DNA from 3 places in the Williamsia sp. Y853 genome. Region 3 is predicted to be linked to each of the others. Evidence: predicted binding sites of a transcription regulator. Region 3 holds the regulator's gene; each other region holds the start of a gene.
The links. Region 3 encodes LexA, which represses DNA repair genes until DNA is damaged. Its sites were predicted from a motif close to CGAACANNTGTTCG; they were not measured.

Region 1 (9,749 bases), 280 kb from region 3:
CAACCACCAGAACCGGTGTCGGCGACGTCCCGAGGCAGTGGAGCCGATCTCTACGATGACACTCTCTGATACGCGGACAGAACTCGAGAAGTTCGCCGGGCGACAGGCATTTGCGCTCGATCCGTTCCAACGTGACGCTTGCGTCGCCCTGGAAGGCGGTCACGGTGTTCTCGTCTGCGCGCCGACCGGCGCGGGCAAGACCATCGTCGGTGAGTTCGCCGTACATCTGGCGCTCGCCGGTGGGTCGAAGTGTTTCTACACCACACCCATCAAGGCGCTGAGCAACCAGAAGTTCGCCGATCTGGTTCGCGCGCACGGGGCCGAGGCCATCGGTCTGCTGACCGGCGATTCGTCGATCAACTCCCACGCACCGGTCGTGGTCATGACCACCGAAGTGCTGCGCAACATGATCTACGCGAATTCGCCGGCGCTGCAGAACTTGTCGCATGTGGTGATGGACGAGGTCCACTTTCTTGCCGACCGGTTCCGCGGAGCCGTCTGGGAAGAGGTCATCCTGCATCTCGAACCGTCGGTGCGGGTGGTGAGCCTGTCGGCGACGGTCAGCAACGCCGAGGAGTTCGGATCCTGGATTCAGACGGTGCGTGGCGACACCACCGTGATCGTCGACGAGCATCGTCCGATCCCGCTCAACCAGCACATGCTCGTCGGCAATCGGTTGTTCGATCTGTTCGACCATCGTGACCCCAAGACGCCGAACAAGAAGCCCGCGGTCAACCCGGAGCTGACCCGCTATATCCGGCAACGTGAGCTCGCCGCGCGACGCGATGACGACTTCCCGCCCCGCGGTCCACGGGGACGTGGCCAACGCAGCGATCACCGTCGTAGCGGTGTACGTCCGGTGCCACGACCAGAACTCATCGCACGTCTTGATCGCGATGGCCTGCTTCCCGCCATCAGCTTCATCTTCTCGCGGGCCGGCTGTGAAGGCGCGTTGAGCCAGTGTCTGCGCTCGGGCTTGCGGCTGCTCGAACAGGATCAGGTCGAGCAGGTGAATTCGATCGTCGACAAGTACGTCGCCGAGTTGACCGCTTCAGACCAGGACGTGCTCGGTGTCCACAGCTGGCGCGAGGGCTTGACCCGGGGATTTGCGGCGCACCACGCCGGACTGCTGCCTGCCTTCCGGCACGCGGTGGAAGAGCTGTTCGTCAAAGGTCTGGTCAAGGTTGTATTCGCCACCGAGACACTGGCTTTGGGCATCAACATGCCGGCCCGTTCCGTGGTGCTGGAGCGGTTGATCAAGTACAACGGTGAGTCGCACAACGATCTGACGCCCGGGGAGTACACCCAGCTGACCGGCCGGGCCGGTCGTCGCGGGATCGACGTCGAAGGCCATGCCGTCGTTGTCTGGACCGAAGATCTCGACCCCACCCGGGTTGCCGGACTCGCCGGTGCCCGCACGTTCCCGCTGCGCAGTTCCTTTGCGCCGGAATACAACATGGCCGTCAATCTCATCGGCCGTCTTGGACTGGCCGGTTCACGCAACCTGCTGGACCGCTCGTTTGCGCAGTTCCAAGCCGACCGGTCGGTCGTCGGGCAGGCCAGGCAGATCGACACCGCACGCCGCCAGCTCCGCAAGATCGAGGTGGAACTGGAGGCACGGGCCGAGGGCCGCGGTCTCGACGCCGGGATCGACGGCTTCCTCGGGTACACCCGCCTCCGTGAAGAGATCCGAGCTCGCGAACGTTCGCTGAAGTTCGAAAACCGAATGGCCGTGCAGCAGAGCACTGTTGAAGATCTCGCAGCCCTCAAGCGCGGGCAGGTCATCAGTCTTTCCGGTGGTCGCCATCGCGGTCTGGCTGTGGTTTTGGAGCCCGCAACCGACATGCGCGACCCGAAACCGTTGGTGCTCTGCGAGGATGCCTGGGCCGGCCGGGTTGGTCCCCGTGATTTCCTCAACCCGCCTCAGGTGCTCGGCCATATGCGGCTGGCCAAACAGGTCGATCGTCGTACCGGCCGCGGTCGTCGCGACCTCGCCTCGGCTCTGCGTTCCACCGGCATCGACATGCCCCGCGGCAAGCAGAGCAAACGCACCCGCGCCGCCGACGACCCGGACCTCAACCGTCTGCGCACCGAGTTGCGCGAGCACCCGGCGCATCAGATCCCCGCACACGACGAGTTGTTCCGACTCGCAGAACGTCGCAACCGGGTGTCGCGGGAGATCGCGGCGCTCGAGGAATCGGTATCGGCCCGCACGTCCACGCTGGCCGTCAACTTCAATCGGATCGTCGCGGTGCTCAGCGAACTCGGCTACCTCGAGCAGGTCGAGCACAAGTCGAACGGTGACATGACCGTCACACCTGCCGGTGAGATCTTGAGCCGGGTTTACAGCGAGAGCGACCTGCTCATCTGTGAGTGCATCCGCACCGGTTTGTGGGACCACCTGGGTGCAGCCGAACTCGCGGCTGTTGCTTCGGCGGTGGTGTACCAGTCGCGCCGCGATTCGTACGGCGGCGCGGATCTGGTAACTGGCGTTTCGACGGTCCGGGAAGCATTGAGCCGCACGCACGCCGCATGGAAAGACCTGGCACGTGTCGAGATGAGCCACATGGTGGAACCGACACGCGAACCAGATGCCGGTTTCGCCACGGCCATTCACCTGTGGGCGACGGGCCGCGGACTGACCGAGGTACTCGCTGCAGCAGGCGAGCAGGGCACATCCCTGCCGGCCGGAGACTTCGTCCGCTGGAGCCGGCAGGTCATCGACCTCCTCGAACAGATGCGGGTTGCCGCACGCCTCGGAGGAACAGATCGATCGAAACTGGCCCATTCGGCGGCAGCGGCGATCACGGCGATCCGGCGCGGAGTCGTGGCTGTCGAACTCGGCTGAGCGCCCGCGAGTTCTCGCCGAGCGCCTGCCTGAATGGCCATGGGTTGTGCGGTATGTTCGGGGTTCGGAAGTCCTGGACTTGCGATCGCGCGACGCGGACATGCGGAGGGGAAATACATGAGCGGGCCCAACGACCCGAACAACCAGGGTGGCGGTTCGGCACCCGGGCAGTGGCAACCAGGACAAGGGCAACCGGGACAGAATCCTGACCCGTGGAACCAGCAGACCTATGGTCACCCGACCGGCGGACAGCCGCCGCAGGGCCAACCGCCACAACAGGGTTGGGGCCAGCAGCCTCCGCAGCAGCCCGGTCAGTACGGGCAGCCAGAGCAGTACGGCCAACCGGGACAGTATGGCCAGCCGGGACAGCCGGATCAGTACGGTCAACCAGGTCAGTACGGGCAGCCGGGCCAGTACGGTCAGCAGCCGGGCCAGTACGGTCAGCAGCCGCAATACGGTGCGCCGCAGGGCCAACCGGGCCAGTATGGCCAATCCGGGCAGCCGGATCAGTACGGCCAACCAGGTCAGTATGGGCAGCCGGGCCAGTACGGTCAGCCCGGTGGTGACCAGTTCGCGGGTATGACACCGCCGAAGAACTCGAAGAAGCTGCCACTGATCATCGGTGCCGCAGCGGTTGGTGTCATCGCTGTCGTCCTTGCTGTCACGGCGTTCTGGCTTCCGGGCTTCGCGGTGACGAAGGTGCTCAGCCAAGACGCCGCTCAGAAGGGTGTGGCGTCGGTCCTGGAGAACGACTACCAGGCCAAAGACGTCTCGAATGTGCAGTGCCCCGAAGATCAGGAAATCAAGAAGGGCAACAGCTTCACCTGCACCGCGACCGTTGCCGGCGCGAACCAGCAGGTCAAGATCACCTTCCTGGACGACGAGGGCAAATACGAGGTCGGTCAACCGACCACACAGTAGGCAGTTGGTCGGTTGTCAGGTGGGCGGGTCAGCCCACCTGCCAGCCGAGCGCCTTGCCCAGACGGCCAACCGATGAGCCGACACCGAGTTCTTCGATCAGGTCGGCCAGCGCTGCCGGGTCGGCGGGCTCGGATGGGAGACGACCGTCGCTGTCGCCGATGATCTCGGCGTCGGTCTTCACGAATACAACGGTCCGTGCCGCGCGCAGGTAGTCCGCGCCTTCTGCAAGTGACTTGCGTTGGCGCGGTGAAATCCGCTTGTCGGTCGTGGTGGATGCCACGCGTTCGAGTTCGTCGAGGTTTCCGAACTCGTGCAGCAGCTTTGACGCGGTCTTTTCACCGATGCCGGTAACGCCGGGCAGCCCATCTGACGGATCGCCGCGCAGGATTGCCATCTCGGCGTAGGCGGAACCCGGATTCGATGTTGGTACGTCGTACTTCTCGGCCAGTTCCTGTGGCCCGAACATCTCGGCCTTCGCCAGACCGCGGCCCACGTACAGCACGCGCACCGAAACCGGGTCGTCGGAAACAACCTGCAGTAGGTCGCGATCACCGCTGACCACAACCACCGGATCCACGGCCTCGGAGTCCGCAAGGGTCCCGATGACGTCGTCGGCTTCGCAGCCCTCCGCGCCCGCGGTCGCAATTCCGGCGGCGGCCAGGATCTTCATGATCATGTCGACCTGGGGTGTCAGCGTGTCGGGAACCTCCTCCGAGCCGTCGGTGGCGCCTTCGGCCACGCGATGCGCCTTATACGACGGGATGAGGTCGGTGCGGAAGGCCGGACGCCAGTCGAGGTCAAGACACACGATCAAGCGTTGCGGGTGCTCCCGGGTGACCAATGACGCGATCATGTCGATGAATCCGCGGACCGCGTTGACCGGACGCCCGTCCGGTGCGGTCATCTTCTCGGGCAGGGCATGAAAGGCCCGAAACCAGAGGCTGGCACCGTCGAGCAACATCACTGGGGCAGTCATGCCTAAACCATGCCAGATCGGCGCCGGCCATCAGAGCACTGCGGTCAGGTGGCGCTGCGTTCGTCCGAACCCAGGACATCGAGAACAGCCAGTTGGGACTCGGCGTCGCCGGTGAGTGGTTGACTCGAGGGACCCTGCCGCAAAGCGATTTTCACATCTGCACGACTGATGTTCGCAGGGACGGTCGACGCCACGAAGGACAGCAGCAGGTCGACGAATCGGTCTGGATCGTCCCGGAACGGGAAGTGACCGGCCTTGTCGAAGACGACCAACTGCGAGCCGGGCATTGCGCTGTGGAGCATGTGGGCGTGCTGCACCGGAATGACCTGATCGTCCGAACCCCACACGACCAGGGTCGGAATACCTGCGCTCAAATAACATCGATCGAGCATGGTCACCACTTGCCCACGCCAGTCGACGGCTGATCGCAGAGTTCGGGCGAAGACCTCGGCCGAACCCTTTTCTGGCATCCGTTCGAGCACTCGAACGATCTCGTTGTTGTCCCGGAACAGCGCAAATGGCAGACGATCACGCACCGTGCGAGAAGCCGCTGCGAACGTCGGAAACACACCTGGGAGTGAGACCGCGGCCAGCGCGTACTCGGAAAACGGTAGTGACAGCGCTCGCAGAACCGGATTGACGTCCCTGGTGACTCCGCCCGTACCGACCAACACCAACCGTTCGACCATCTCGGGGAACTGATAGGCGAACTGCCCGGCCACACCACCGCCCAGCGAATGGCCGACGATCGTCACGCGTTCGATGTCGAGATAGGTCAGAAGGTCGCGCATTCCGTTGGCAAAAGCAGGTACCGAGTAGTCGGCGCGCGGACGGTCGGAGAATCCGTGTCCGAGAAAGTCCGGTGCGATGACCGTGTACTTTTCGCTGAGCTGGGTGAATACCGGTTCCCAGGCCAGGGAGTTGTCGCCGATTCCGTGCAGCAACAGCAGTGCAGGACCCGATCCGGCCATCCGGTAGGCCCGCTTGTATCCGTGCAGATTTGCGAACTGGACCTGAGAGTCATCGGTCGGAACAGCCCGTAGTCGACGTCGTACGCCTTCACGGTCCACGGTGACCTCCTGTTTTCCTCAGACCTAAACATCTTTCGTTGCCCCTATTCTCCGCGCAAAGCGAGGTTTTCGCCCGGTTAAAGATCACTCATCGAATCTTGCGATCGGAGTGGGACACACTTCCGATGGTTTGTGACGAAGGTCAGACTGCAGGCGAGACCACGAACTCTGCGACCGATAGCCTTGAACCCATGGCGGATCAGCGATTCTCGGCAGCGGTGTACAAGTCACGTCTGGATCGGGCGCAGGAGTTGACGGCGAAAGCCGGTCTGTCGGCGCTTTTCATCACTCCCGGACCCGACCTGCGATATCTCACGGGCTCACGAGCGACGACATTCGAACGGCTCACCGCCCTGGTGATCAGTGCGGATCGCGCTCCCGAAGTGGTTGTGCCGCGACTGGAGTTGGCGGCGCTACGGGAATCGGCCGTCGGTGAGCTCGGCCTGACCGTTCACGATTGGGTCGACGGCCAGGATGCGTACGCACTGGCGGTTGGAGCCGCCGGGGGAGCCGGTGATCGTTACGCGGTCTCTGACGCAACCCCTGCGCTGCACACCGTCCCGTTGGCAGGGCATTGGGGTAGCGCACCGGAACTTGCCACTGCCGTTCTGCGTGAACTGCGAATGATCAAGGATGACGCCGAGATTGAAGCGCTGCGCCGCGCAGGCGCCGCGATCGACCGAGTGCACGCCCGAGTGGGGGAATGGCTGAAGGTCGGCCGCACCGAACGTGAAGTCGCAGCGGATATCGACGCCGCCATCATCGCCGAAGGACACACCAGGGCCGAGTTCATCATCGTCGGATCCGGTCCCAACGGCGCCGACCCGCATCACGAGGTATCGGACCGGGTGATCCAGGACGGCGACATCGTTGTCGTTGACATCGGGGGACCTGTCGCGCCGGGATACAACTCCGACTGCACCCGAACCTACTGTGTTGGAACACCTTCTGATGCGATCGCACGGCAGTACGAGTGGCTACAACAAGCTCAGCGAGCCGCTGTGGCCGCCGTCCGCCCCGGCGTCACTGCCGAGCAGATCGATAGCGCGGCCCGGGACGTGCTCGTTGCCGCCGGACTGGCCGACAAATTTGTTCATCGCACCGGCCACGGCATCGGACTATCCGTTCACGAGGAGCCGTATATCGTTGCAGGCAACAATATTCCACTGCGGCCGGGCATGGCATTCAGCATTGAACCCGGCATCTACTTCTCCGGCAGTTGGGGTGCGCGCATCGAAGATATCGTTGTCGTCACCGATGATGGCTGCGAAGCATTCAATTCCCAACCGCACGAACTGAAGTCAGTCTGAACCAGGTTCTCAACCGACCATATTCGTTCGAACAACCGTTCGACTTTCGGTGTCCCCCGAGGTAGACTGATTGAAAGCGTTCGATCAGATGTCTTGGGGGGCATGATGACTGACGATTCCTCGATTGATCTTTCTTCGGTTCCGGTGTTGGTGCGCAAATACCTCGAGTTAGAGCTACTGGTTACTGATATCGCGGACTGCACTGATTCCGATATGTCCGATGCGGAAGTCAATGAGCTTGTGCGGGTGCATGAACGGATCGTCCGAAAGCTCGAGCTCACCGGGCTGCGGCACCTGCTGTGGGTCTCGAACCGGTCATCGTTCATCGAAGCCGGATATTCGTCACTGTTCGGGTTCACCCGCAGCGAGTTGCGGTTGACCAAAGGCCAAACCATGTCCCGGATTCGCGGGTTGGAAGCAGTCGGCCGGTTTCACACGATGCAGGGTGAAGAGCTGGCACCGAAATGCCCTGCCGCCGAACAGGCCTGGTCCCAAGGGTTGATCGGGGCAGCGCATATGGATGTGATGTTGGATGTGCGCAAACACATCCCGTCAGCGTCGGATTCGGCGGTGTATGACGTGGTCGATCATTGGATGACCGAAGAGGCCGTCGGCCAGGACCCCACCCAACTGGCGGCGTCGGGCCGTCAGGTGCTGGCCCGGGTCGATCCCGATGGCCGGCTGACCGATGATTCGGATCGGGCCCGTAAACGTTCGGTGAGTTTGGGTAATCAGGGTGTGGACTTGATGGCCAAGATCTCGGGCACCCTGGATCCGGAAACGTTGGCGTTGTTCACGACGGTGATGGATGTCTGGGCTGCACCTGGCATGAATAATCCGGCCGATCCGAACTCACCGTCCGGTGCCAGCGATGATCCGAAACAAGATGCAGAGCTGATGAAGGCTGCCGCCGAGCGTGATACCCGCTCGATGGGCCAGCAGCGCCACGATGCACTCAAAGCGATTTTGAAAACGATTTTGGAGTGCAACCTGCTCGGTAAGTCCCATCGGGGTTTGCCGGCGCAGCTGATCATTACGATGACCAAACAGCAGCTCGAGGATTGCGCGGGGATCGCCAAAACGGCGTCGGGGGTGGATATTCCGGTCAAAGAGGCCCTGCACCTGGCTGCGCGTTCGGACAAATACTTGGCGGTGTTCGCTAGCCACAGCGCCGAGGTGCTGTATTTCGCCCGGGCCAAACGCACCGCGCAGAAGGGTCAGCGGTTGGCGTTGTTCGCCCGCGACCGCGGTTGCTCGCACCCCGGGTGCACCAATCCGGCGACCTGGGTGGAGATCCATCATCTGATTGCCTGGATCAATGGTGGTCTGACCGACATCGATCTGATGGGATCAGCCGTGCCCGCCGCATCACAAACTTGTCGGCGACGGCCCTGGTCAGTGGCAGACGGTGATGATCACCGAGGGTCCTGACAAGGGCAGGGTCGGGTGGATACCACCATCGTCGGTGGATCCGGAAAGAAAACCGCGGGTCAATCGTGCCCAGCATGTCAACGAGACCTTCGCGGCGGCCTGGGAGAAGGTTCTTGCCGACCGCCGGGCGGTGTTGGCTGACAAGTTGGCGGAACTGACCGGCGGCGAACCTGAGGTCCAACCCGATCCCGAACCGGATAGCACTGACCAGGATGCGTAGCGTCTTGCCTAGGCGGTGACCATCAGCGACTGCGAACCCAGTATGCGTTCGACGTTGATCTGTATGACCACCCGGCGTGGGTTCACTTTGGGCTCCTTGTAGCGAGCCGCATAGCGACGGACTCCTTCGGCGACAGCCTCGGGGTCACGGTGGACCGATGCTTTGCCTTCCAGCGTCAACCACTGCGGTCCGTTCACCTGGAACACGGCGGCGTATCCAGACCGGTCGACGTTCTTCACCTTCTGGCTGCCTTCGAAGGTGATCACTCGTGCGATCTTCGCCTCGGCGTCGTAGGTGAATCCCACAGCAACAACATGAGGGGTCCCCGATGCACGGACGGTGGTCAGGCTCCCGAGGTGGCGTTCGGTGAGGAAGTCCATTGCTGCGGGGGTTAAGTCGTTTGGTGTTTTGGGCACAAGCCGACCTTAGCCAACGCGACCGTCCCTCCTCCCAAAGTCGTTTGGGATACTGGCCTGGTGAGTAATGGGCGAGTGGTTGTGCTGTTCGGTGGTCGCAGTGAGATCGGGCTGGAGGTTGCAGCTCGGATCGCTGCAGGGGCGACCGTGATCTTGGCGGCTCGGAGGTCGTCCGACCTCGATGATCAGCGCGAACGGCTGGAGTCCGAAAATGCGGCAGCTGTCCATATGGTCGAGTTCGATGCGAACGACACCTCAACACATGAGGGCCTGATTCAGCAGATCGTTGCCGAACACGGGCCCATCGACGATGCGATCGTGGCCTTCGGAATCCTCGGCGATCAGGCGAGGGCAGAGGTCGACAGCGCCCACGCACTACAGATCGCGCACACCGACTACCTCGCCCAAATCAGCGTGCTGACTCCGTTGGCCGTCGCGATGCGGGCCGCCAAACGAGGCAACATCGTCGTCTTCTCATCCGTTGCAGGCGTCCGGGTCCGGCGCGCCAACTACGTCTACGGCTCCACCAAGGCCGGGCTAGACGGCTTTGCCAGCGG
Region 2 (9,749 bases), on a different contig from region 3:
GGTTAAGCGGGTCAATACCACTGCGCCCGGACGGGCACCAATGGTAATGGGTTCGTAAATAAACTGCGCTCTAGCATACCGGATACGGAATTTTGTCGTACATATGTTCTAATCGCGGTAGAGTCGACCCATGAGTCCCGGACGTCAGGTGTCGCTGTTCGAGGATCTGAGCGACACCTCCAAACCCACACTGAATCCGCTGCCGGGGAACGTGATCCGCCGCGAGCTCTCCGATGGCGCCTGGGTCGATCTGCGACCGGCCTGGGTCAGCGGCGCCGACGAGGTCTTCGACCGACTGCACGCAGAGGTTCCGTGGCGCGCCGAAAGACGGCAGATGTACGACCGCGTCCTCGATGTCCCCCGCCTGGTCCACCAATACCGCGACGCCGGCGATGGTCCACATCCGATGCTCGGCACGTGCCGCGACTCTCTGACGGACCACTACCGCGCAGAGTTGCCGGAGGGATTCGCCTCGGCCGGATTGTGCCTGTACCGCAACGGCAATGACAGCGTCGCCTGGCATGGCGACACCATCGGCCGGGGCAAATCCGAAGACACCATGGTTGCGATCCTCTCGCTGGGTTCTCCACGCGCACTGTTGTTGCGCCCGATCGGCGGCGGCGCATCTCTGAAGTTCACACTCGGCCACGGCGACCTGCTGGTGATGGGCGGCAGCTGTCAGCGCACCTGGCAGCACGCTGTACCGAAAACCACGGGCGTCGGCCCTCGAGTGAGTGTGCAGTTCCGTCCCCCAGGCGTCTGGTAGCCCGGGACTGCGATCTACTTGCGGCGCATCTCCACGAAGCACCGAACAAATCCGCCATAGCCGCTATTCGACTTACTGGGGATCGTCGGCGTCGGGTTCGGGTTCGGGTTCGGGTTCGTTGCCATGATCTCGGGTGAGTTTCTCTAGGTGTTGCGTCAGCGCCACCTGGCGGTCGGCCAGCGTCTTCTGCCAGGCCGCTGCGACGGTTTCGTTGGCGTGATGGGCGCGGTTGACCCGCGGTTTGCGTTCCGGGTCCACCGATACCGGCGGTATCCACCCCACCCGTCCTTTGTCGGGGCCCTCGGTGATCATGATGGTCTGCCACTGATCCGGACCATCACCGATCATTTTGTGATGCGGCGGGCCAGGCGTTGACCTTTCTGCGCGGTCCGTTTGGCCCGGCCCAGATACAGGGCTTCAGCGGAGTGGTCGGCGAATACCGCGAGATATTTGTCGGAGCGGGCCGCCAACTCCAGTGCGTCCCCGATCGGGATATCCACCCCGGAAGCGGTTTTCGCGATCCCGGCGCACTCTTCGAGTTGTTGTTTGGTCATTGTGATGATGATCTGCGCGGGCAATCCCCGATGGGACTTGCCGATTAGGTTGCATTCCAGAATGGTCTTCAGGATTGCCTTGAGCGCGTCGTGACGCATCTGGCCCCGCGAACGGGTGTCACGTTCGGCGGCTGCCTTCATCAACTCTTTATCTTGCTTGGGGTCATCGCTCGCGCCGGTGGGCGAGTTGGGGTCGGCAGGGTTGTTCATCCCCGGTGCGGCCCACACATCCATCACGGTGGTCAGCAATGCCAATGTTTCTGGATCGAGGGTGCCTGAGATTTTGGCCATCAGATCCACACCTTGATCGCCGATACTCACCGAGCGTCTGCGGGCCCGATCACTGTCGTCGGTCAGTCGGCCATCGGGATCGACCCGGGCCAACACTTGACGGCCCGCAGCAGCCAGGCGGGTCGGATCGGACTCGACGGCTTCTTCGGTCATCCACTGATCGACCACGTCATACACGGCCGGATCAGCAGCTGAGGGGATCTGTTTGCGTACATCCAGCATCACATCCATATGCGAGGCGCCGATTAACCCTTGGGACCAGGCTTGTTCGGCGGCAGGGCATTTCGGTGCCAGCTCTTCGCCCTGCATCGTGTGGAATCGGCCGACAGCTTCCAGGCCGCGGATCCTGGACATGGTTTGGCCTTTGGTCAGCCGCAACTCGCCACGGGTGAAACCAAACAGTGATGAATACCCGGCCTTCGAAAACGACGACCGATCCGAGACCACCAATAGGTGTCGCAACCCGGTGAGCTCGAGCTTACGGGCGATCCGTTCATGCACCCGCACAAGCTCATTGACTTCCGCATCGGACATATCGGAATCAGTGCAGTCCACGATATCGGCAACCAGTAACTCCAACTCGAGATATTTGCGCACCAACACCGGAACCGAAGAAGAACCAACAGTAACTTCATCAGACGGATCGTCAGTCATCATGCCCCCCAGCACATCTGATCGCCAGCTTTCAACCAGGATACCCTGGAGAACGCGATGTGTCGAATGTTTGTTCGAATCGCGTGGAGGCCTAGGCGCGGGCAGCGAAGGGCGTACAACCCATCAACCGGTTCCGCTTAACCGCCACCCTGTGCCCAAACCGGTTACGCAGCGTTAACATCGCCGTTTCACCAAAGACAAACGGCAACCGTAACTTCAGGAACTACCGGCCAGAACGATTGAGCCGGAACAGTCCGCCCGGCATCGCCGGACACGATCTGGAGCTCCCCTCCAGAAGAGGACATTCACCTCCAGTGGTGGGCGCGAGGGCCATCACAGACGAAAGTTGTCTGGCACACTGGAGGATTGAATGTACGACCTGCTTTTTCGTGATATCGGACATCTCATGCTGGAGCCGGGTAACGAACTCACTGACGCCTGGCTAGCGGTGTCGGACGGCCGCGTAGCCGCCTTCGGATCCGCCGGGACCGAGCCCGAAGCGATCGAAATCCGATCTCTGGGCGGACGATTGGTGACTCCTGGCCTGATCAACACCCATCATCACATCTATCAGAATCTGACCCGTTCCTACGGTCCTGTGGTAAACGGTTCGCTGTTCGACTGGCTTACGGGTCTTTATCCGATCTGGTCGATGCTCGATGAGGAAGCGGTGTACGTGTCGACGTACATCGGGCTCACCGAGTTGCTGCTCGGCGGCTGCACCACGTCCACCGATCACCTCTATGTGCACCCACGACCCAATCTGATCGATGCCCAGATCCGCGCGGCCAATGACATCGGCTTCCGGTTCTACCCGACTCGCGGATCGATGTCGTTGTCCGTCAAGGACGGTGGGCTTCCGCCGGACAGCGTTACGCAGACCGCTGAGGCAATCCTCGAGGACTCCGAACGCCTGATCAAGCGGTACCACGACCCGAAACCGGGCGCGATGACACGTATCGGCCTCGCACCGTGTTCACCCTTCTCGGTCGATGACACGCTCATGCGTGCCACCGCCGAGCTGGCCGAGAAACACGATGTCCGCATGCACACGCACCTAGCCGAGGACACCGACGAGCACACCTACTGCCTGGAAAAGTACGGCCGTACGCCGGTCGAGCACTTCGAGGACGTGGGCTGGGCCGGACCTCGGTCATGGGTGGCGCACTTCATCTTTCCCAGCGATGTCGAGGCCCGGCGGTTGGCGTCGGCAGGCGTCGGCGTTGCCCACTGTCCCAGTTCGAATATGTTGATCGGCGGCGGAACCGCCAAGGTCCGAACCCTTCGTGAGCACGGCATGGCCGTTGGTCTCGGTTGCGACGGCTCGGCGTCCACCGATCACGCCTCGATGTGGCTAGAGGCGCGAACCGCCCTGCTACTGGCCAGGTTCCAGGGTGGACCTACCGCGATGACGGCCCGCGATGCCCTCGACATCGCCACCGTCGGCTCGGCGCGATGCCTCGGATGGGACGACGAACTGGGGCGGCTCACAGTGGGATCCCTCGCCGATCTGGTCGCGTGGCACCTCGACCCGGTGTCCTTGGCCGGAGCGCTCTCCGATCCCGTTGAGGCATTACTTCGCTGCGGTCCCGCACGTGCATGGACAACCGTCGTGAACGGCAAAGTTGTTGTCGACGAGGGACAACCGGTATCTGCTGCCTTGCCCGATATGTTGCGTGAACATCGCCGTATCGCCACGCGAATGCAAACGGCCGTCCTGACCTGAGACCGGTCTCTCGGTCTCGCCACACACTTCCCAATGCCAACCGCAAGTGCCCCTCCCCGCACACGTCTTCACCACAAGGAGAACCCCATGTCCCACGCAGGATTCTCGCTGTCCCGCCGCAGTCTGCTCAAGGGCGGTCTCGGTCTCGGAGCAATCGCCCTCGGCGGGCCCACGCTGCTCACGGCCTGCTCCGATTCGTCGACTTCGGTGGCGGCCGACGGCACCACCTCCATCGACTACCAGCTCAGCTGGCTGCCGACCACCGAACACTCGGGTAGCTGGATCGCCTCTGACACCGGCCTGTACGCGAACAACAAGCTCAAGGTGGGTTTCCTCAACGGTGGCCCCAACGTCAGTCCTGACACCGTGGTGATGTCCGGCAAGGCAGCGGTCGGTGGAAGCAACGCCGATGTGGTCGCCAACGCGATCACCCAGGGCGCCGATCTCAAGGTCTTCGGCACCCGTTTCCAGAAGAGTCCCTTCTGCATCCTGTCTCTCGCGGACTCTCCCATCAATTCCCCGCAGGAGATGATCGGGAAGAAGATCGGTGTTGCCGCACTCAATGAGACGTCGTTCAACCTGTTGTTGCAGATCAACAACATCGACCCGGACAGTATCGAGGTCGTTCCGGTTCAGTTCGATCCCGCGCCCGTGGTCAACAGGGAGGTGGACGGCCAGGTCGTCTTTGTCATCAACGAGCCCACCCAACTCGAGGCCAAAGGCATTGCCACCAACACCTTCCTGTTCGCCGACTTCGGCTATGCGGTGTTCTCGGGTGTCTACTTCGCCAAGACCGAGACCGTCGAGACGAATCCCGAGATGCTCGCCGGATTCCTTCGGTCGGAACGACTCGGATGGCAGGCAAATGTGGCCGATCCTGCTCTCGGCACCGATCTGACCCTCAACGTCTTCGGCAAAGACCAGGGCTTCGACCGCGCACAGCAATTGCTCGAGTCGCAGACCCTGCCGCAGATCATGGTCACCCCCGACACCGATGCCGGCGGACTGCTCACCCTGCCACCGGCCTTGATCGAGAAGAACATCGCCACGTTGTCCGCGAACGGGATCGACGTGACCGCGGATCAGCTGTTCACCACCAAGATCCTCGACATGATCTGAGTGACGGACATGGCGGCAACCCTGATCCTGAGTGGAGATCTGATGCCGGATACATTCTGCGACTTCATCATCGCGCGAGCCGAAGTTCTCGACGTGGACGCGGTGGTACTGGAAGCCGCCCCGCATCGGATCGTCGTGCGGGTGAGCGGCCAACACGACCTCGTCGGAGCCTTCGAGATGGCCTGCGAACTCGCGCCCGGAAGCAGCGTTGTCCACGACGTCGCCCACCTCGACTGAACACGAGCAACCCAAGAGAAAGGAATCACCGAGATGCTCCCATCTCACCCCAACCTGTCCTCGGGTTGGGCACCGGTCGCGCTGAGCCGCGACGTGCCTTCTGGCTCGGCGACAGACACGACGCTGGGCGGCGACGGCATCGCACTGTGGCGGGGAGGCGACGGACTCGTCCATGCGTGGGCCGACCGTTGCCCGCATCGCGGCATGCGTCTGAGCCTGGGTTTCGTCCGCGAGAATCGGCTCGTATGCCTTTACCACGGTTGGGAATACGAATCCGCGGGAGGATGCCGGAACATACCCGCCCATCCTGATGTCGATCCACCGAGCTCGGTCCGGGCGGATAGATACCGCGTCACCGAACGTTACGGGATGGTGTGGCTGGACGGCCGATCCGGTGCCACCAGAGGCGAGATCGAATGCGCCCCGGATATGCCGCCGGAATACTCTGCGACGCCGGCATGTTCGGTGTACATCGACGCCGCGGTCCCCCGGGTCCTGGAATCCCTCGCCTCACGTACGGACAACATGCAACATGCGGACAACCTCGTCCACATGACCGTCGACGGCCACGAGCTCGTCATCGGTATCCAGGTCCGCAACGAGAACACAACCGTGATCCACATCTGTGTCGTCGGTGCCGACTCGGCTCTGGTACGCCAGATCATCCTGTGGGCACATGCATTTCGCGATGAGATGAATGCACCTGCGGCGGTGGCATCGTGAGTGAGTTGCTGCTCGATGACTTCGAACTCGATCTCGACTGCTACAAGGTGCGGCTCGGGTTGGCGCTACTCGGTATCGAGTATGCAAAAGTACCCGTGAACTGCTATCCGCTGCCCCCCGGCTCTGCAACAGAAGTGCCTGTTCTGCGCCATGGCGACCGCACCATACGCGGCGCCGAGAACGCCCTGCTGTATCTGGCGACGGAGTTCGCGACCGACACCACCTGGGCGTCTGGAGAATCCGTGGACGGCTCTCGGCTCACCCACTGGCTCGATTTCTGTGCCAACGCATTCGGCACGATCACTGCGGCGCGCGATCTCGCCCTCTACAGCACCGACCCGCTGGATGAGGCCGTCGCCCGGGCGAAAGTGGCTGTGCAACAACTCGATGACCACCTCGCGCTGCAACGGATCGACAATCACTGGGTCATCGGCCCACATCCCAGCATCGCCGACATCGCACTGTTCGCCGGCGGGGCCCTCACCCGGGATATCGGCATCGACCGCGGGCGCTATCCGGCGCTGCGGTGGTGGATGCGGCGCATGCAGTCACTGCCTGGCTTCATCGCGATGCCCGGCATCCCCGTCTTCCCCTGACACCCGAGAAGAAAAGGCTTGCCATGCAACAAAGCGCCGTAGACGCGGTGATCCGTGGCCTCAAGAAGGCCGGCGTGAGCACCGTCTGCTATCTCCCCGACTCCCTGTTCAAGGAGCTCTATCCGGCCCTGGACGCCGACCCCGACATCCGCACGATCCAGGTCACCAACGAGGGTGAGGGTGCCGCCATCTGCGGCGGCATCTTCCTCTCGGGCAAACGAGCCGCTCTGATCATGGAGAACTCGGGGCTGCGCGCCTCGGTGGAACCGCTCGCCCGCATGGGCCTGGGCGCCGGGATCCCGGTGATCATGCTCATGAGCTACCGCGGCGAACTCGGTGAGAACAACTGGTGGGCGGTCCCGCACGGCATCACGATGGAACCCATCCTCGATGCGCTGCGGATCCCTTACCGCATCGTGCGGGAAGAAGACCAGATCGAGCGGGCGATTCACGACGCCTTCGAATGGTCTTATGCGGCATACCATCATTCGGCAATTGCTCTGGGCGGAGGTCTGGTCCGATGAACGACTCGACAGCGAACATGACACGCTTCGATTGCATGAAGCTCCTCGCCGACAAACTGTCGGACGAACTGGTGATCGTCTCGCTCGGCGCCAGCGTGGACGAGTGGTACAACGCCGCACCCCACATGCGCAGCGCCAGCCTGTTTCAACAGCAACTCGGATGCGTCACCCCACAGGCATTCGGACTCGCGGTCGGCTTGCCACACCGGCGCATCATCTCCCTCGACACCGACGGTGGAATGCTCTTCAACCTCGGCATACTCGCAACACTTGCCAACGAACGTCCCCGCAATCTCTTCACCGTGGTGTGGGACAACGAGTGCTACCAGTCCATCGGGGGCCCACCGACGCACACCTCCAAGGGCATCGTGAGCATCGCGGCGATCGCCCGTGGCGCAGGCATCGAACACTCGTACACCGCAACAACTCTCGAAGAGTTCGAGCAGCACTGCGCGGCGGGGCTGGTGGCCGACGAGCCGTACGTCCTGGTTGCGAAGGTCTCGAGCGTGGTCGAGCCCGGGATCAAACGCAAGCACAGTGACGGCCGCGAAGACAAATACATCTTCGTCCGGCACGTGGAGGCCACCGAAGAGATCACCATCATGGGGCCCAGTGAACACAACTGAGACGTTCGACTACATCGTCGTCGGCGGCGGCTCCGCGGGATGTGTTCTGGCGTCCCGGCTCTCGGAAGATCCCGAGGTCACCGTGCTCCTGCTGGAATCCGGGCCGACCCACGACGGCCTCGCCGAGATCGACGAGCCGGGCGGCTGGGCGAGGTTGTTGTCCGGGAAATATGACTGGGGATATGCCTATTCACCCAACCCGAACCTCGACGGGCGCGCCATACCCATACCCCGCGGGCGGGTACTCGGCGGATCGAGCAGCATCAACGCCATGCTCTGGTATCGGGGACACCCCAGCGACTACGACATCTGGGAGGACAGCGGAGCGAAGGGGTGGAACTGGGAGTCGATGCTCCCCTACTTCCGCCGCTGCGAGGACTGGGAAGGCGGTGCGTCCGAATTACGCGGCAGCGCAGGACCACTGACCATCACCACGCCTGAAAACCCCCATCCGGTCGCCGAAGCGCTGCTCGGTGCCGCTGCGGAACTGGGTTTCCCGGTCCTGCACGACTCGAACGGCAAGGACGTCCACGGCGCCTCGCTCGCAAATCTGACGATCGCGAACGGTCGGCGGATGAGCACGGCCCGTGCGTATCTGGGGCCCGCGGAGCAGCGGACCAATCTGACCGTGCGGACGGGCTCTCACGTCGGGGCCCTCGAATTCGAAGGTGCACGTTGCTCCGGGGTGAGTCTTGGCGGAACCCTGGTTCGCGCCGAACGCGAAGTGATTCTGTCCGCCGGAGCGATCTCGAGTCCCCACCTGCTGTTGCTTGCCGGTATCGGCGAACCCGAACAACTGCGGGCGCACGGTATTCGGGTCCGAAGTGCCCTGCCGGGTGTGGGACAGAATCTGCAAGACCATCCACTGCTGATGGGTGTGAACTTCGCCGCCCGTCTGCCGTTGGGACCGGTGCGCGACAACGGCGGTGGTGCCATCCTGAACTGGTCCTCGACGCCGGAACAGGCGCTCCCCGACCTGCATGCCTTTGTCGTACAGGGACCACACGCGACGCCCGAAGTCGCTGCGAAGTACAGCCTTTCAACATCTGACAACGTGTTCGCGGTCTCGCCCGGCCTGATGCGCTCGCACAGTGTCGGACAGTTGACCCTACGGTCCGCCGACCCGGCAATCGCACCGGAGATCGATCCGCGGTATCTGTCCGACCCTCGTGACCTGGCGGCCTTGGTCGCCGGACTCGACACGATCATGGATCTGGCCGAGACCGCGCCCTACCGAGCACTGATCGAGCGACCGATCGCACCTGATCGTCGTCTCACCGGCGCCGAGCGCGCAGCGTTCGTGCGAATGAGTTGTTCGACGTTCTTCCACACGGCGGGCACCTGCGCGATGGGTACCGGCGCCGGAGCCGTGGTCGACCCCGAACTGCGGGTGTACGGGGTCGAGAACCTGCGCGTGGTGGATGCCTCGGTGATCCCCACATTGCCCTCGTGCAACACCAATGCCCCCGTCGTCGCGCTCGCCGAGCGCGCGGCAGATCTGATCGCCGGAAGGAACGCCGCATGAGCACTCTTCTCACCGCCGACGCCGTGGTCACCGTGGACGCCGCCCGCACCGTGATCCCCGATGGCGCGGTACTGGTGGACGGTAACCGGATCATCGCCGTCGGACCCACCGATCAGCTCACCGCCGAATATCCCGAGGCGCAGGTGACCGCGCTGCCCGGACGCCTCCTGATGCCCGGACTCATCAACTCGCACAGCCACTCCGGGCTGCTGCGCGGAACCGCCGAGGCGCTACCGGTCTGGGAATGGCTCCGCGTGCACATCGACCCCATGCACCGGGTCGTCACCGCCGCCGAAGCCGAGGCGGCGTCCTGGCTCTGTTACGCAGAAAGTGTGCTGGCGGGCACCACCACGGTCGTCGACATGTGGCGGCACATGCATGGCAGCGTCGCCGCCGCCACCGGGGTCG
Region 3 (9,749 bases):
ACTCGGCATCGCGGATACGTTTCTCCACGGCCTTGATCCGGGCTTCGAGGGAGTGCATCTGGTCGCGGGGAACCTTACCGATCTCGTCCCACTGATCCCGGATCGAGCGGAAGTCACGACGAGCGGCCTCGAGATCACCATCGGGATCGATCGTTTTCTCGGCACGGACGAGGAGTTCGATCTTTGCCGCGGCGTTCTCCTCGAACTCTGCATCGCGTTCTGACGATGCCGCGTTGCGGGCGCTGAAGAACACGTCCTGGGCGGCTTTGAACCGGGCCCACAGTGCGTCGTCCTGATCGCGGGGTGCGCGGCCTGCGGCTTTCCACTGGGTGAGTAGATCGCGGAACTTTGCCGCGGTGTCGGTCCACTCGGTGGAGGACGAGAGCCCCTCGGCCTCTGCGATCAGCTCCTCTTTGCGGGACCGCGCGCCTGCGCGCTCGCGGTCCATCTCGGCGAAGTGGGCACCGCGCCGCCTGTTGAAGGTGTCGCGGGCCTTTGAGTAGCGCTTCCACAACAGGTCATCGGTCTTGCGATCGACACCCTTGATGGTCTTCCACTCGTCGAGAATCTGACGCATCCGGTCGCCTGCGACCTTCCACTGCGTGGATTCGGCGCCGATGGACTCGGCCTCTTCGGCCAGCTCGTTTTTGCGGGCGACGGCCTTGGCCCGGGATTCGTCCCGTTCGTGCTTGACCTTTTCGGCAGCGCCTTCGGCCCAATCGATGATGGCCTGCAGGCGAACCGCGACAGCGTCGACATCACCGATGACCGCTGCGGTCGGAAGCGATTCGAGTAGTGCTGCGGCGCCGACCTTGGTCTTACGCGGATCGCCTGTGCCGGCGTCGAGTCGCTCCTCGAGCAGTTCGACCTCGACGACCAGGTCGTCGAAGCGGCGTCCGAAGTGGGCGAGACCCTCGGCGGCGGTGCCGGCCTGCCAGGAGGCGATCTGGTGCTCTCCGGCGGAGTTCTTCAGCCACACCGCACCGTCATCGTCGATGCGTCCGAACTCGGACGGATCGGAAGCCTGCCTACCGGGCTCGACGGGTGCGGGATGAGGATGGGCCGGCGGATGATGGCCGGGCCGCGGACCGGGCCGGGGGCCCGGCTTGGGACCCGGTTTCGGGCCCGGAGACGGGGTGGGGTTGTCGGTGGCTGCCGGCTGCGGCGTGTGGTCGGTCATGTCATTCCTTATCCCTGCCGCGCGACACGGCTGCCAGTCACATCTGATGCCGACGGTGATTCACCTCCACCGCCCACACCCATTGAAGCAGGTCACCGGCACGGGTGGGGACAGTCGCCGACAAATGACCGGCGGATCCCCGGTTGCGATGGCGTCGGCAGTGCGCCCTGCGGCCGGTCGACTAGCGTTGCGCAAGTGTTGATCGCTACCGCCTTTGTGCCCTCCGCACCCGCTCTGGTGCCCGAACTGTCCGGGTCGCAGGTGCCGGAGTTGGTGCCTGTTCGGGCCGCGACGCTGCAGGTATGTGCAGATCTGGCCGTTCGGTGTCGCGATTGGGTGATCGTCGGAGCGGGCGATCCGGCGAAGCCGATCGCGCCGCGAGGGAGCTTTATCGGCTTCGGGGTGGACATTCAGGTGGATCTGGCCCCCGAGGCGACCGGCCCGGCCGACCCGGAGATGGATCTGTCGTTGTTGATCGGCGGATGGCTTCGCAATGAGGTCGATCCGGAGGTCCGGATGACCACCGAATTGGTGTTCAGCTCGAGTGGTCCATCGGCCTGCGCGCAGCAGGGGCACACGCTGGCCCGCTATCTGGCGACGCGGCCGTACCCGGTGGGACTGCTGGTGGTGGCCGACGGGGCCAATACGCTCGGCCCCAAGGCTCCCGGTGGCGTCGCCGATGGCTCCGAGGCGTTCCAGGACGGCATCGACAGCGCCCTCGGTTCGGGGGACCGCGCCGCACTTGCCGCCCTCGGGCAGCCGGAGTGCGAGATCTTCGGTGTCGATGGTCGGGGCCCGTGGCAGGTCGCCGCGGCAGCGACGCAGGGTTTTGCGGTCACACCCGAATTGCGTTATGCCGGAGCGCCGTTCGGTGTCGGATATAGCGTCGCCCTATGGGATCTGACACCGGGGGACCTGACGCCTGGGGACCCCGCATGGTGACCCCGATTGCCGTGATCGGTCCCACGGCCAGTGGCAAATCTGATCTGGCACTCGACATCGCCGAAGCACTCGGTGGCGACATCGTGAACATCGACGCGATGCAGCAGTACAAGGGGATGGACATCGGCACCGCAAAGGTGCCGGCCGGCGAGCGCCGCGGCATCGTTCACCATCAGATCGACGTCCTCGAGGTCACCGAGACCGCGACCGTCGCGCGCTACCAGCAGGCGGCGCGGGCCGACGTCGAGGCGCTGCTGGCGCAGGGTCGCACACCGGTCGTGGTCGGTGGGTCGATGATGTACATCCAGGCATTGCTCGACGACTGGAAGTTTCCGGCGACCGATCCGGAGATCCGCGGGCGCTACGAGGCCGACCTGGAACGGCTGGGTTCACTGGCGCTGCACGATCAGCTGGGCACGGTCGATCCCGAAGCCGCCCGCAACATCCTCGACACCGACGGCAGGCGCATCGTGCGCGCGCTGGAGGTGGTGGAGCTGACCGGGCAACCGTTTGCCGCCTCGGCACCGACAATCGGTGAACCACGTTGGGACACAACCATCATCGCGCTTGATCGCGATACCGCAGAGCTCGACGACCGCATCGCGTCGCGGACCGAACAGATGTTTTCGCAGGGGTTTGTCGATGAGGTGCAGGCGCTGTTGTCGCAGGGCCTGCGCGAGGGTGTCACCGCGGCGCGGGCGATCGGATATTCGCAGGTGATCGCCGCCCTCGACGGCGAATACGACCTCGCACAGGCGCAGGAACTGACGTTCATCGGCACCCGCCGCTACGTGCGCAGGCAGCGGTCGTGGTTCCGGCGCGACCCGCGGGTGCACTGGCTCGATGCGGCGACACCCGATCTGCTCGGTCAGGCGTTACGCGCCGCAGGCAGGTGAGAACCGGACAGACCCCAGGACGGGTAGTCTTGACGAAATGTTCGGGCGTGTTGATTTTGTGAAGGGGCACGGCACGGAGAACGACTTCGTGCTGTTGCCCGATGCCGGGGTGCAACTGGATCTGACACCCGATTTCGTGTCGGCACTCTGTGATCGCCACCGTGGTATCGGTGCTGATGGTGTGCTCCGAGTGGCCACTGCAGGCGCACTGCTCGGTGCCGGAGTCCTCGAGGTGCTCCCACCCGGCGTCGCCGGGGATGACTGGTTCATGGATTACCGCAACGGTGACGGATCGGTTGCAGAGATGTGTGGCAACGGGGTGCGGGTTTTTGCGCACTACCTCGCCGCACACGATCTGGTGACCGGGCGGACCTTCACGGTCGGCTCGCGCGCAGGTGGGCGCGAAGTGACCGTCCACCATCTGACCGAATCCTCGGCCGACGTCAGTGTCCTGATGGGCCGGGCCCGCGCCGGCGTCGAAAGCAAGGCCACCATCGGAGACCAGACGTATTCGGGTTTGTCGGTCAACGTCGGCAATCCTCATCTGGCCTGCGTTGTCGAGGGCCTCACTCTCGAGCGTTTGAGGAACATCGACCTCACCGCGCCGATTGCCTTCGACCACAACGACTTTCCCGAAGGCGTCAACATCGAGCTGATGACACCGCTGGCCGAGTCGGCCGACGACGCGGTGGTCGGTGAGGTGTCGATGCGGGTGCACGAGCGCGGTGTGGGAGAGACCCGCAGCTGCGGCACCGGCACCGTCGCGGCGGCAAATGCGGCTTTGCGGTCGGTCGGGCGGAGCACCGGTGCGGTGGTCGTGAACGTTCCCGGTGGTGCGGTGACCGTCACTGTCGGTGAGAACGACAACGAGCTCCGTGGACCCTCGGTCTTGGTCGGTGCCGGAATGCTCAACGCAGGGTGGCGTTAAATCCGTTATGCAGCAGACCTGTCCGAATGTCACGATGTTCATCTCATGACTGAACACGAACCCGACTCGAACAAAGCCGACGCGAACGAAGCCGACGCGAACGAAGCCGATCCGAATACCCCCTACTCGGACGGCCCCGACGCAGACGGCCCCGACTCAGACTTTCCGGAGTCGAAAGCCCGAGCGCCACGCGCCCCGGAGGTTCACCTGCCGAACTTCCACAAGGGTCCGACGATCGGCGACATGCAACTCGACGATCGTGCGTCGTTGCGACGGGTTGCAGGTCTGTCCACCGAACTCACCGACGTCACCGAGGTCGAATACCGGCAGCTTCGCCTCGAACGGGTCGTTCTGGTCGGTGTCTGGCTGCAGGGAAGCACCACCGCCCAGGCGGAATCGAGTCTTGCCGAACTCAAGGCCCTGGCCGAGACCGCCGGGTCCGAGGTGCTCGAAGGTCTCATCCAACGTCGGGACAAGCCGGATCCGGCCACCTACATCGGATCGGGCAAATCCCATGAACTTCGCGACATCGTCGAGGCCACCGGTGCCGACACCGTCATCTGCGATGGTGAACTGACGCCCGCACAGCTCACCGCGCTGGAGAAGGTGGTGAAGGTCAAGGTCATCGACCGCACCGCCCTTATCCTCGACATCTTCGCCCAGCACGCCACGTCGCGCGAGGGCAAGGCTCAGGTCGCGTTGGCCCAGATGGAATACATGCTGCCGCGTCTTCGCGGTTGGGGTGAATCGATGTCCCGTCAGGCCGGTGGCCGGGCGGGCAGCAACGGTGGCGTGGGTCTGCGTGGTCCCGGTGAGACGAAGATCGAGACGGACCGCCGCCGTATCCGCGAGCGGATGGCGAAGTTGCGCCGCGAGATCCGTGAGATGAAGACGTCGCGAAACACCAAGCGCACCAAGCGGAAAGAGTCCGCTGTCGCATCGGTCACGATCGTCGGTTACACCAACGCGGGCAAGTCCAGTCTGATCAACGCGATGACCGGATCAGGTGTGCTGGTGCAGAATGCGCTGTTCGCCACCCTCGATCCGACAACCCGGAAGATGTCCCTCGACGACGGTCGAGAAATCGTGGTCACCGACACCGTCGGATTTGTCCGGCACCTGCCCACCCAGCTGGTCGAGGCGTTCCGTTCGACCCTGGAAGAGGTCATCGACGCAGATCTGCTGTTGCACATCGTCGATGGTTCGGACCCGATTCCCACCGAGCAGATCAGCGCGGTGCGCAAGGTCGTCGATCAGGTGATCCAGGACGAGAAGGCAACCGCACCACCGGAGCTTCTCGTGGTGAACAAGATCGACGTCGCCGATCCGACGGTCCTGACACAGCTTCGCAGTCTGTTCCCCGACGCGGTCTTCATCTCGGCGGCCACGGGCGAAGGTATCCCGGAACTGCTCGAGCGGGTCCGCGAGTTGGTGTCGCGGCATGACGTCCATGTCACCGTCCGGGTGCCGTACTCCCGGGGTGACCTGGTCTCACGCATCCACGCCGAAGGCGATGTGTCGCGGGAGGAGCACGGAGCCGATGGCACGGAGATCGTCGCCAGTGTGCCTTCTGCGCTGGCCAGCCAGCTGGCCGAGTTCGCCGCATCTGATCTGTTCTAAAAATCCAGGCCTCCAGGCCCTTGGGCAAAATGTAGAATCCCGTTACAGTTACTGGCACGTCCGCGTTTTGACACCTCGTTATGGAGACCTTGATGGAACGTACGATTTTCGAGCCTGAACATCTTCTGTACCGCGATTCGTACAGAAGCTTCCTCGAACAGCATGTGGCGCCGTATCACGCCCGCTGGGAAGAGCAGAACATCGTCGATCGTGATGTGTGGATCGAAGCGGGTAAGAACGGCTTCCTGGCCGTGGACGCTCCCGAAGAGTTCGGCGGCGGCGGAGTCGACGACTTCCGCTACCAGGCCATCGTCTCCGAAGAGTCCGCCAGGGGTGGGTACAGCGGTTTGGGCTTCACCCTGCACAACGACGTCATCGCGCCGTACCTGCTGGAACTGACCACCGAGGAGCAGAAGGCGCGCTGGCTTCCGGGATTCACCTCCGGCGAGCTCATCACCGCCATCGCCATGACCGAGCCCGGAACCGGTTCGGACCTGCAGGGCATCAAGACCAACGCCAAGAAAGACGGCGACCACTGGGTGCTCAACGGATCGAAGACCTTCATCACCAACGGCATCAACGCCGACCTGGTGATCGTGGTCGCGCGCACCGACCCCGAGGCCGGCGCGAAAGGTTTCAGCCTGCTGGTCATCGAGCGTGGCATGGAGGGCTTCGAACGCGGCCGCAACCTCGACAAGGTCGGCATGAAGGCGCAGGACACCGCCGAACTGAGTTTCGACAACGTCCGTGTGCCCGCCGAGAACCTGCTCGGTGAAGAAGGCCTCGGCTTCATCTACCTCATGCAGAACCTGCCTCGCGAACGCCTGTCGATCGCTGTTGTCGCCGCGGCGGCGATGGAGCAGGTGCTGGAGACCACCGTTCAGTACACCAAGGACCGCAAGGCCTTTGGTCGCTCGATCGGGAACTTTCAGAACACCCGGTTCCTGCTGGCCGAACTGGCGACGTCGACCACGACGACCCGCGTCTTCGTCGACCACTGCATCGGTCTGCTGAACGAGAAGAAGCTGACCGTCCCGGATGCCGCGATGGCCAAGTACTACGCCACCGAGAATCAGGTGCACCTGGTCGACCGGTGTCTGCAGCTGCACGGTGGATACGGCTACATGCGTGAATACTCGGTCGCCAAGGCATTCCTCGACTCTCGTGTGCAGACCATCTACGGCGGGACGACCGAGATCATGAAGGAAGTGATCGGACGTAGTCTCGGGGTCTGATCACCCAGTGGTCCCCTGAACTCGAAAGGCGGGGTGTACCGGGATATCCCGGTACACCCCGCCTTTGATCTGTATGAGAGTGATCTGCCTACGACTCGGAGGTCAGAGCCGACGCATCACAGTGACGACCTTGCCCAGGATGACGGCATCGTTACCCGGGATGGGATCGAACACCGGGTTGTGCGGCATCAGCCACACGGCGTCCTTGGTGCGCTTGAACGTCTTGATCGTGGCATCGCCGTCGATCATCGCCGCCACGATGTCGCCGTTGTCGGCAACATTCTGCTGGCGTACGACCACCCAGTCGCCGTCGCAGATCGCGGCGTCGATCATCGATTCACCGACGACCTTGAGCATGAACAGCGAACCTTCGCCCACCAGCTCTTTGGGGAGTGGGAAAACGTCTTCGACAGCTTGTTCGGCGAGGATCGGACCGCCGGCCGCGATCCGGCCGAGGACCGGGACGAACGTCGGCGTCGGCAGGGATTCGTCCGGTGCCTGAACCTGTCCGGCGGCTGTGGCCGGATTCAGATCGGTGTCCTGGATGTTCACCGCGCGAGGCCGGTTGTTCTCGCGCTGCAGGAAACCCTTGCGTTCCAGCGTGCGGAGCTGATGGGCGACGGACGATGTCGAGGTCAGGCCGACAGCGTCACCGATCTCCCGGATGCTCGGTGGGTAGCCGCGCTCGCGGACCGAGGTACGGATGACCTCGAGAACCGCTTTTTGGCGGGGGGTCAGTGAGCCCTCGGCGAGTGGTTCGGTGGCGACAACAGTGGTCGCGGTCCCGTCCGCCGGTGTCGGGGGCTGGGTTCTATCGGCCATCAGGTCCTCCAGTTCATGCGGTGTCGGGCGGGGTCCATGTCGACAAAGATAGTGCAAATGGTCACAAGTCTCAAACATTTGTTCGATCAGGCGTGGCGCTTTGTCGGAGGCCCGTGGTACTAATCGAACACTCTTTCAATCGAACGAGTGATCGAATAGGGATCGAACCGATGACCGAGGACTGAACCCCATGACTGCAGCCACCACCATTATCCGGCCGGCCACAGCTCGGCCTGTTCACCACCCCGAGAGCGGTACCCGCACGCGCACCACGCGCCCGGTACGGCCCGAGGACACATCACGCCCGGCCGGTCGCCGTCTGCCTGCGCAGCGCCGGGTGGCCGTCTCGTGTGCCGATTCGCGTAACTCCGAGCGGCGGATACCGACCGCTCGCGAGATGGTCTTCGCCCGCAGGCGCGCCTGGGCGGGCGCAGCGGTCGCCGGTGTCGGTCTGATGCTCGTGGTCGCCTTCATGACCTTCTTCGGCGGGGTCATGCAGCAGTCCGCGGATCCGGCCCGCGTCGGCACCGAGGTCGTCCGGGTCCAATCGGGGGAGTCGTTGGGCGCCATCGCCTCCCGCATCGCACCCGAGATGCCGACCGAAGCCGTGGTGGCGAAGATCATGGAGCTCAACGCCATGAACAACTCGGCACTGTCGGTGGGCCAGGCATTGGTCACGCCCGTCTACGCGAGGTAGACGTGGAGGGGCTGCAATCCCGGACGGTATCCTCGGAGTCACAGTGTCTGGTCACTCCGCCCAGGCCGTCGACCGTCGAGGATTCGTGCATGCATTGCCCGTTTTGCAAGAACGAGGACACCCGCGTAGTCGATTCGCGAGTGGCGGACGAGGGGCAGGCCATCCGTCGCCGCCGCGCCTGTTCGCAGTGTGCACGCCGTTTCACCACGGTGGAGACCGCGGTGCTCTCGGTGGTCAAACGGACCGGCGTCACGGAACCGTTCAGTCGCGAGAAGGTCATGCGCGGCGTCCGCCGGGCCTGCCAGGGCCGTTCGGTCGACGACGACAAATTGCAGCATCTTGCGCAGCAGGTGGAAGAAGCAGTGCGGGCATCAGGTTCGGCGGAGGTACCGGCCAATGAGGTCGGCCTGGCCATCCTCGGCCCGCTTCGCGATCTCGACGAGGTCGCATACCTGCGGTTCGCCTCTGTCTACCGGTCATTCGACTCGGTGGACGATTTCCAGAAAGAAATCGACGACCTCCGATCAAGCAAGTCCTAGCGTCACTACCGCAAGTCCTAGCGCCGCTACCGTAAGTCTCGGATTGCCTTGATGGCACGCTTTTCTGAAATCGGGTACGCAGTTCGCAGCTGTTGAGCAAACAGTCCGACGCGCAATTCCTCGACAATCCAGCCTGCAGCCTCGCTGACCGCATCGCGCCGCTGCGGCGGGATCATCCGCAGATGGTCTGTCCATGCGGCCACTACGCGATCGATGGCTGCCATCGACGCGGCGTCCCGTGCGGCGGAGGCAGGCAGCTGTTCCAGCCGGGCCAGGGCGGCATCCAGATACCGCGGGATCTCGGGGAGGTGTTCGGCGCCGGTGGCCGAGATGAATCCGTCGAAAACAAGATCGCCGAGTTGATCCCGCACGTCGTCGGCAGCGTCGGCCACCGTGGTGGCCGCGATGGCGGTGCGCAGCGGAGCCACCCGGGTCAGGATCGCCGCGGCTTGGCGCAGTTTGGTCGTGGCCCGGCTCGTGACCTGCCCGGCGACATGGCTTTTCAGGGCGGTGTAATCGGCAGCGGTCCAGACCTCCGGCTGCGGGGGGACCAGGTCGATCACGGCCGCTCGTACGCAATCGGCAAGCAGCGCCTCTCCGGTTGGGTAAGGGCTTTGGCTCAGCGCCAGCCGCTCCGCGGTTCCGAGAACAGAAGTCGCGTTGTGCCGTAGGCCAGGTACATCGTTGATCAGCAGTCCGATCAGGGCGTTGTACATCGCGCTGCGCTGCTCGGACTCGGTCGACATCGGTGCGACGGTGAAGCCACCTCTGCGGGGCACCAAGGCCGGGTAACTCGTGATCTCTTGTCCGGCAACAGTGTTGCGGACCGAGCGCGCGATTGTTCCGAACGTCTTGTCTGTCCAGGTGGTTGCCACCGGCGTCGACTCGGT

Region 1: AC1TPF_RS18610 (HNH endonuclease signature motif containing protein) is a predicted target of LexA. The motif match lies at 7,154-7,167, and genes of this name have one in related genera.
Region 2: AC1TPF_RS23785 (DUF222 domain-containing protein) is a predicted target of LexA. The motif match lies at 2,329-2,342, and genes of this name have one in related genera.

What each region holds. Positions count from the first base shown of each region.
Region 1 is NZ_JBXCJC010000003.1:518,684-528,432, forward strand. Features, by position in the region: gene tatC (twin-arginine translocase subunit TatC) at 1-69, shown strand, start outside; gene AC1TPF_RS18585 (DEAD/DEAH box helicase) at 56-2,848, shown strand; gene AC1TPF_RS18590 (DUF4333 domain-containing protein) at 2,966-3,769, shown strand; gene AC1TPF_RS18595 (5'-3' exonuclease) at 3,798-4,730, opposite strand; gene AC1TPF_RS18600 (alpha/beta fold hydrolase) at 4,790-5,815, opposite strand; gene AC1TPF_RS18605 (M24 family metallopeptidase) at 6,007-7,125, shown strand; gene AC1TPF_RS18610 (HNH endonuclease signature motif containing protein) at 7,339-8,556, shown strand; gene AC1TPF_RS18615 (hypothetical protein) at 8,591-8,776, shown strand; gene AC1TPF_RS18620 (PPOX class F420-dependent oxidoreductase) at 8,785-9,192, opposite strand; gene dprE2 (decaprenylphospho-beta-D-erythro-pentofuranosid-2-ulose 2-reductase) at 9,253-9,749, shown strand, end outside.
Region 2 is NZ_JBXCJC010000004.1:677,878-687,626, reverse strand. Features, by position in the region: gene AC1TPF_RS23795 (alpha-ketoglutarate-dependent dioxygenase AlkB) at 131-766, shown strand; gene AC1TPF_RS23790 (hypothetical protein) at 839-1,114, opposite strand; gene AC1TPF_RS23785 (DUF222 domain-containing protein) at 1,111-2,268, opposite strand; gene AC1TPF_RS23780 (8-oxoguanine deaminase) at 2,636-3,991, shown strand; gene AC1TPF_RS23775 (ABC transporter substrate-binding protein) at 4,079-5,110, shown strand; gene AC1TPF_RS23770 (hypothetical protein) at 5,120-5,347, shown strand; gene AC1TPF_RS23765 (Rieske 2Fe-2S domain-containing protein) at 5,381-6,070, shown strand; gene AC1TPF_RS23760 (glutathione S-transferase family protein) at 6,067-6,666, shown strand; gene AC1TPF_RS23755 (thiamine pyrophosphate-binding protein) at 6,690-7,190, shown strand; gene AC1TPF_RS23750 (thiamine pyrophosphate-dependent enzyme) at 7,187-7,816, shown strand; gene AC1TPF_RS23745 (GMC family oxidoreductase) at 7,803-9,341, shown strand; gene AC1TPF_RS23740 (amidohydrolase family protein) at 9,338-9,749, shown strand, end outside.
Region 3 is NZ_JBXCJC010000003.1:240,440-250,188, forward strand. Features, by position in the region: gene AC1TPF_RS17280 (DUF349 domain-containing protein) at 1-1,180, opposite strand, end outside; gene AC1TPF_RS17285 (class III extradiol ring-cleavage dioxygenase family protein) at 1,376-2,122, shown strand; gene miaA (tRNA (adenosine(37)-N6)-dimethylallyltransferase MiaA) at 2,074-3,018, shown strand; gene dapF (diaminopimelate epimerase) at 3,056-3,946, shown strand; gene hflX (GTPase HflX) at 4,190-5,566, shown strand; gene AC1TPF_RS17305 (acyl-CoA dehydrogenase family protein) at 5,659-6,801, shown strand; gene lexA (transcriptional repressor LexA) at 6,904-7,623, opposite strand; gene AC1TPF_RS17315 (LysM peptidoglycan-binding domain-containing protein) at 7,814-8,320, shown strand; gene nrdR (transcriptional regulator NrdR) at 8,410-8,859, shown strand; gene hrpA (ATP-dependent RNA helicase HrpA) at 8,886-9,749, opposite strand, start outside.